One region of the Terribacillus sp. AE2B 122 genome, then DNA from elsewhere that is predicted to be linked to it. Evidence: riboswitches for the same ligand, from Rfam matches in the RefSeq annotation. Region 1 holds a riboswitch; the other holds the start of a gene.
What was found. Region 1 has a riboswitch for S-adenosylmethionine ahead of AE2B122_RS06065 (LLM class flavin-dependent oxidoreductase). Riboswitches for the same ligand answer to the same signal wherever they lie in the genome.

Region 1 (3,477 bases):
CCAACTAGAAAGTGCAGTTTACCTTGCTGCGCCGGAGCCTTTGAACCTGATACGGGTGCATCAACAAAACGGATATGATGCGCACGAGCAGCTTCAGCCATCTCTTTTGTGAACGCAGGTTTTACGGTACTGACATCCACCCACAAACTATTTTCCTTCATGCCGCTGAAAAGTCCATCTTCCCCATAAGCAACTGCTTGGACAGCAGCTGGGTCTGTCAGCATCGTAAATACGATATCAGCTTGTTCCCCGACTTGCCGTGGCGATTCTGCCCAGTTAGCACCTTTATCCAATAGTGCTTGGGCTTTTTCTTTTGTGCGATTAAAGACTACTAATTGTTCGCCTTTTTCGAGCAGGTTTGCTGCCATGTTTTGTCCCATGATTCCTAATCCGATAAATCCGATCATTTGAGCACCATCCTTTTTATTCGGTCATTTCTAGCATACAGAAAAACGGATTGTTTTTAAAAGTCTTTCGCACAGGATATGATACAAAGAAGGAGTGGGTAGAATGAAGCTTAGTATATTGGATCAATCCCGAATCAAAGAAGATGGCAATGCGGCAGATGCATTGGAAGAAACAGTGCGGCTGGCAGAGCTCGCTGATCAGCTTGGGTATACGCGCTTTTGGGTGTCCGAACATCACGCTGGCAGCTTGGCTCATAGCAGTCCAGAGCTTCTGATGGGGCATCTTGCTGCCAAAACATCCCGCATCCGTATCGGATCAGGCGGTGTTATGCTGCCTCATTATAGTGCGTATAAAGTGGCTGAAAATGCAAGATTGCTCGAAGCACTTCATCCAGGAAGGATCGACCTTGGGATCGGGAGGGCTCCTGGCGGTATGCCAGCCGCAAAAAGGGCACTGCAGGAGCATAAGGCTGTACCGGAGGATTGGTATGATCGGCAAATACGTGATTTGCTTCATTATTTGGATATAAGAAAAGAAGAAAAGCATCGCTTCGGAGATCTGGTAGCGATGCCGAACATTAACACTGCTCCGTCTGTCTGGCTCCTTGGCGGAAGCGCAGGCAGCGCTGGTCTTGCTGCATATCATGGAATCGGGTTTGCTTATGCCCAATTCATACGTGGAGATAAAGATGCAGCAGTGCTGGATGTGTATCAGAAAGCCTTCCAAGAAGGGAAGCATCAGCCGCAAATGATGGTAAGTCTGTTTTTATTCTGTGCGGAGACGACAGCAGCTGCACAAGCGCTGGCGAAAAGTCATGAAGTTGCATCGCTGCTTCAGGAACAAGGGAGACCAGTCAAAGGGATGCTGCGCCCGGATAAGGCAGCAGACTACAAAATGTCTCCTTATGAAAAAGAGCGTCTTGAGGACAATCGTCCTACCATGGTAATTGGGACACCAACTGAGGTGCTGCAGCAGCTTGAAGAGCTGGAAGACTATTACGGCGGGGAAGTTGAGTTCATGCTCACCAGTCCAGTTTATGAAGAGAAAGCAAGACAAGATGGGTACCGTCTTTTGATGGAGGCACATCAGCGTAAGCAATAGCAGTTATTCTGTTTGAATCAGACACTGCTAATCTGGTATAGTAGGAAGTACAATTCATAAGAAATCTTATAACGAGTGGTGGAGGGAAAGGCCCGATGAAGCCCGGCAACCCACTGTAGGAGGGCAGTCCTGCAGGAAGGTGCTACGACCTGCAGCAAAAGCTGCGTGATAAGATGACGACGGCTGCAATACAGAGCTTCTTCTCATCGAAGAAGCTTTTTTAGTAGAATCGATGTGTCGTTCGGTAGGATTTCCTATGTGCAAAAGGAGTAATAACAATGAAATATGCATACTGGCAGCCAGTTTCAAGCAGCTGGCTGCGTCATGTGGAAGATGGAGGACCGCTTAGCCTGTCAGATGTGAAGGAAACTGCGCATACGGCTGAAAACTTAGGATTCGATGCGGTCTTCCTGCCAGACACCTACCTATACCAAGGAAAAAATGCCGGTCAGCAGCTGAACTTTTGGGAAGCTGCTGGCGCTATTGCGGAGGCAACCGATAAATTGCACATTATGGCAGCAGTCCGGCCAAGCATCGATCAGCCTGTGGAAGCAGCGAGACAGGCAGTAATGATTGATCAGATTAGTAATAGCCGTTTTTCACTAGCGGTCGTTTCTTTCTTACGTGAAGAGGAGCAAAAACGCCTAGATGGTGATATTGCAGGATCAGAGGATTTCTATATGCAAACAGAGGAATTCTTTGAAGTGCTGCGCGGAGTTTGGACAGCTAGCAGTTACACATATGATGGCTTGTACTATCAAGTACAGCATGTCGATTATTTACCGGCAGGCAAGACCAAAGAGATTTCGCCATTATATGCTGGTGGAGAAAGCGACTATTTACGGCAGACAATTGCCGAGACATGTGATGCATATGTAATGAAAGGCGGCTCTGTACAGGAAGTGGCCAGTATGATCGCTGATATGCAGATTCGTCGTGAGGCAGCTGGCAAATCTCCATTTACCGAATTCGGTATGACAGCTTATGTCATTTGCCGTGAAACGGAGGAAGAAGCCTACCAGGAATGGGAAAGAATTACCGGCGGAGATTACGAATCATATGTAACAGAGGAAGAGCTGGCACAAAAAAGCAAAATTAGCGATGATGCTGTTTCTGCAAGAGGGCTTCGGCCGCATCTGGTTGGTACCCCGTTACAAATTGCACAGCGGATACTTGCATACGAGCACGCTGGTGTCAGTCTTTTGCTGCTTCAGTTTTCGCCGCATATGCAGGAGATGGTGCGGTTCGCGAACGAAATCATGCCACTAGTCGAGGAAATGCGCGATAACTCGATCTGATTGGAAATATACGGTAGACAAGCCTGAAGATATCGCTTACATTAGTAAAAAAGGAATAAGTATGGGGGCAAAACATGGAGCTATTGACGATTTTCGATGAGCAGCATCGGGAGCTTGGGGTGAAAGAAAGAGAGGAAGTCCATCGTGATGGAGACTGGCATGAGACTTTCCACTGCTGGTTTATAGAACATGATGGTACAGAACTATACATTTATCTACAGCAACGTTCTTTCAATAAAAGTGAATTTCCCGGGAAATACGACATTACCGCAGCTGGTCATCTGGAAAGCGGCGAAACGCCTGTGGTCGGAGGCTTACGTGAAGTGCAGGAAGAATTGGGTGTTATGCTTCAAGAGAGCGATCTTTTTTATAAAGGAATCATTCAAGAAGAATTATTCGCCAAAAATTTAGTCGATCGGGAGTTCTGTCACCAATTCTTCTACTACTTAGAGGAACTGCCAGATATTCTTTTAAACGAAGAAGTGCTACAAATCGTACGGATGCGTGTAAATGATTTGGAAAAGCTCGTCGAGGGAAAAGCGGCAAGCGTAGAAGCGGAAGTTGTTGCAGGAGCTCCACGTCAGCGGATCGATGTAGCGAATGATGAACTGTGTCCTCATCAGCTTGGCTATTACCGAGAAGTACTCATGATTTGCCGTACATAGCAAAA
Region 2 (3,477 bases), 440 kb from region 1:
AAAAGGAGCGCTTTTCTTATAAGGCAGCAGGGCCTTGTTTTCCTGTATTAATATCAATCGTTTGTTGGATAGGATAGACGAATATCTTTCCGTCACCAGCTTTCCCAGTATGGAGTGCACTAGTAGCTGCTTTGATGACATCATCGACTGGAACTGCACTGACGACAATCTCAATCTTAAGCCGATCGAATACATTCTGCACTTTCTTGACACCGCGGTATAGCTCTGTGTAGCCTTCCTCTAGACCGCATCCTTGTACATGGGAGAAAGTCATGCCTGATACTCCGATTTCAGCCATTTTCATTTTGAATGCTTCAAGATCTGCTGAGTTCCTAGTGATAATCTCAACCTTGAACATGTCACTCATATACCGTTCCTCCTTATAGTTTAATCCTGGTAAGCGCGCTCGCCGTGCATTGTCAGATCCAAACCTTTTGCTTCTTCATCATCTGTAGCACGTGCTTTGAAGATGAGGTTGACGATTGTAATCAGGATAAATGTCACCACGCCGACAAAGGCGAATGTCGCGATGATGGCAACTACCTGTCTCCATAATAAATCAATACCGCCGCCGTAGAAAAGACCGTTGTGCTCAACAATTGCATTAATGGAATCGCTAGCGAACAAGCCAGTTGCGATGCCGCCCCACGTACCGCCGATAGCGTGCAGACCAAAGGCATCTAGTGCGTCATCGTAACCAAGCTTTTGTTTCAGCCAGCCAACGCCCCAGAAACAAACGATACCGCCAATGAAACCGATAGGAATGCTTGCAATTGGAGAGACGAAACCTGCAGCAGGAGTGATTGCTACAAGACCGGCAATCGCACCGGATACCGCTCCCAATAGTGTCGGCTTTTTGTTGACGACCCATTCAATAATCATCCAGCCTAGTACACCAGAAGCAGCTGCAGTATTCGTATTGATGAAGGCATACATTGCTACATCATCGAAAGCAAGCTCACTACCGACGTTGAATCCGAACCAGCCGAACCAAAGCAAAGCGCCGCCAATCAAGGTGAAGATCAGGTTATGCGGTGCAGTTGAGCCGGCGTTTTTTCGTTTGCCAATGACGATGGCAACAACCAAACCTGCAAGACCGGAAGAAATGTGAACAACGTTTCCGCCTGCGAAATCGAGTGCGCCCATTTCCGCAATCCAGCCGCCGCCCCATACCCAGTGTGCAAGCGGGGAGTAGACGATAAGGACCCATAAAACTGTAAATAAGATGAATGCAGGAAAACGAATACGTTCTGCATAAGCGCCAGACACGATTGCAGTTGTCAGAATCGCGAATGTCATTTGGAACATCATGAATAAATTGAATGGAATAGTGTGTCCTTCAGCCGGCTCGAAACCGACATTAGTAAGCCCGAAGAAATCCAAGCCTCCAATAATTCCGTTACCTGGTGAGAACGCCAGGGAAAAGCCAATGATAATCCAGATGATCGACACAATTGCCATTGTCGTAAAGCTGTGCATCGCTGTGCTCAGCACGTTCTTACTTCTTACTAACCCGCCGTAGAAGAGTGCGAGTGCTGGTGTCATCAACCATACTAAGACGGTTGCGACAAACATGAATACCGTATTAGCCATATCCATTTTCTCTACCCCCTGTGTTTATCTTTAATTGTTTGAAAATTTAAATCTTTATTCATTATATAAGTGCCACGCAAAAAAATGTAACAAACTTGTCAGGTTATCTTACGTGAATATTTCTGACCAACTCATGTAAGTGTTTTCAGGGCTTTTGTCATGAAGCGTTACCTAAAACAGGACAGAATTTATGGCAAATGGGAAATTTGGGGTGGTTTGTACTTCTTTGCAACGGGAATAGATAGATAGCTGCGAAGATGTCCTGTATCGGAAGTTTGACAATAATTGTAAAGCATGATAAGATAGTTAACGTATTCGATGTTTGAGTAACTTTATCGAATATCATTGGCATTCTGCTATAGTTTTAATTAGAAGTACTTATTCAGACTGGAGCGGCCTAGGAGCCGTGAGGATGCAATAGAGGTAGGGATTGCATCGTTTAAGTGTAAACTACCATGTGGAACAAGTACCGCGGCAAGGGGATGTATTAGGTATCCTCTACTTACAATAGAAAAGTTACATTTTAGCCCCGCATTGGCATTCGCTGATGCGGGGCGTCCAAATTTCTAGGGATATTTACAGCGTAAATGGAAATTTCAGAATTTATAGTTGACTGATAATTTAACCCATGCTACAATCCTGTTAACAAATAAATAGCAAGCTCTTATCAAGAGAGGCGGAGGGACTGGCCCGACGATGCCCGGCAACCTGCAAGCAGAAATGCTTATAAGGTGCTAATTCCTGAAAGTGCGTATGCACTTTAAGATGAGAGAGACAAGTCGGTACATATTGCCACCCTGTCCTCTCAGGGTGGCTTTTTTATTTGAGGGGAGGAAGCGTACGGAACATGGAGTCAGAACAGTCATACCAAACCGGCAAACTTCTCATAGGTGATATCGAGCTTGAATCAGGTGAGATCCTTTCAAAAGTGGAAGTAGCTTATGAAAGAAGCGGTCCTGAATCAGGAGAAACGGTGCTTATCTGCCATGCGCTGACAGGAGATCAATTTGCGGCCGGTACTGGTACAAATCCAGGCTGGTGGAGCGGATTGCTGCAGCCAGGAGGGTTTATCGACACCAGCCGGTATAAAATAATTACATTCAATGTGCTGGGTGGCTGCAATGGCACAACATGCGCCTTATCGGCAGATCCAGTTTCAGGTGATAGGTATGCGGCTGCTTTTCCAGCTATTACGATCCGTGACATGGTTTCAGTTCAGCGCATTGCGTTGAAGAAACTAGGAATCTCTCATTTGAGAGCTGTGATCGGCGGATCATTAGGTGGAATGCAAGTACTAGAATGGGGTGTCATGTACCCGGATTTCATGGATGTACTGATCCCTTTGGCGGCAACTCCTTACGTAAGTGATTATGCAATTGCCTATAATCACTTAGCCAAGACAGCTATCACTTCCGATCACAATTGGAACAATGGTAATTACACAGCAGATAAACCACCTGCCGCTGGTCTCGGACTTGCAAGGATGGTAGGAATGCTTACTTACCGTTCCGATCACCAATATAATGAACGCTTCCGCCGCGCTGCATCCCGCAGGGACGATGCGGCATATGAAGTGGAATCATATTTGAACTACCAAGGAGAGAAGCTCGTCAATCGCTTTGATGCCAATTGTTATATGACTTTATTAGAGGCGATGAACAGTCATGATATCGGCAGGGGAAGAGGAGGATGGCAGTCTGCCGCTCAAAGTATAAAGGCAATTGTACTGACATTCGGCTTCTCCAGAGATTTGCTGTTTCCGCCTGAAGAGATTGAACGCTTTGCAGCAGCAGTTCCGGGTGCCCGTCATGTAGACGTTAAAACAATCTATGGACACGATGGCTTCCTGCTCGAATTTGAAAAATGGGGACATCATATCCGTCA

Region 2: it holds a riboswitch for S-adenosylmethionine, as region 1 does, so the genes downstream of both, metX (homoserine O-acetyltransferase) here and AE2B122_RS06065 (LLM class flavin-dependent oxidoreductase) in region 1, are expected to answer to the same signal.

The regions. Positions count from the first base shown of each region.
Region 1 is NZ_LR700943.1:151,044-154,520, forward strand. It holds gene AE2B122_RS06055 (NAD(P)-dependent oxidoreductase) at 1-407, opposite strand, end outside; gene AE2B122_RS06060 (LLM class flavin-dependent oxidoreductase) at 511-1,509, shown strand; SAM riboswitch class I at 1,573-1,684, shown strand; gene AE2B122_RS06065 (LLM class flavin-dependent oxidoreductase) at 1,788-2,807, shown strand; gene AE2B122_RS06070 (NUDIX domain-containing protein) at 2,882-3,472, shown strand.
Region 2 is NZ_LR700943.1:592,563-596,039, forward strand. It holds gene AE2B122_RS08130 (P-II family nitrogen regulator) at 17-367, opposite strand; gene AE2B122_RS08135 (ammonium transporter) at 388-1,599, opposite strand; SAM riboswitch class I at 2,255-2,365, shown strand; gene metX (homoserine O-acetyltransferase) at 2,441-3,477, shown strand, end outside.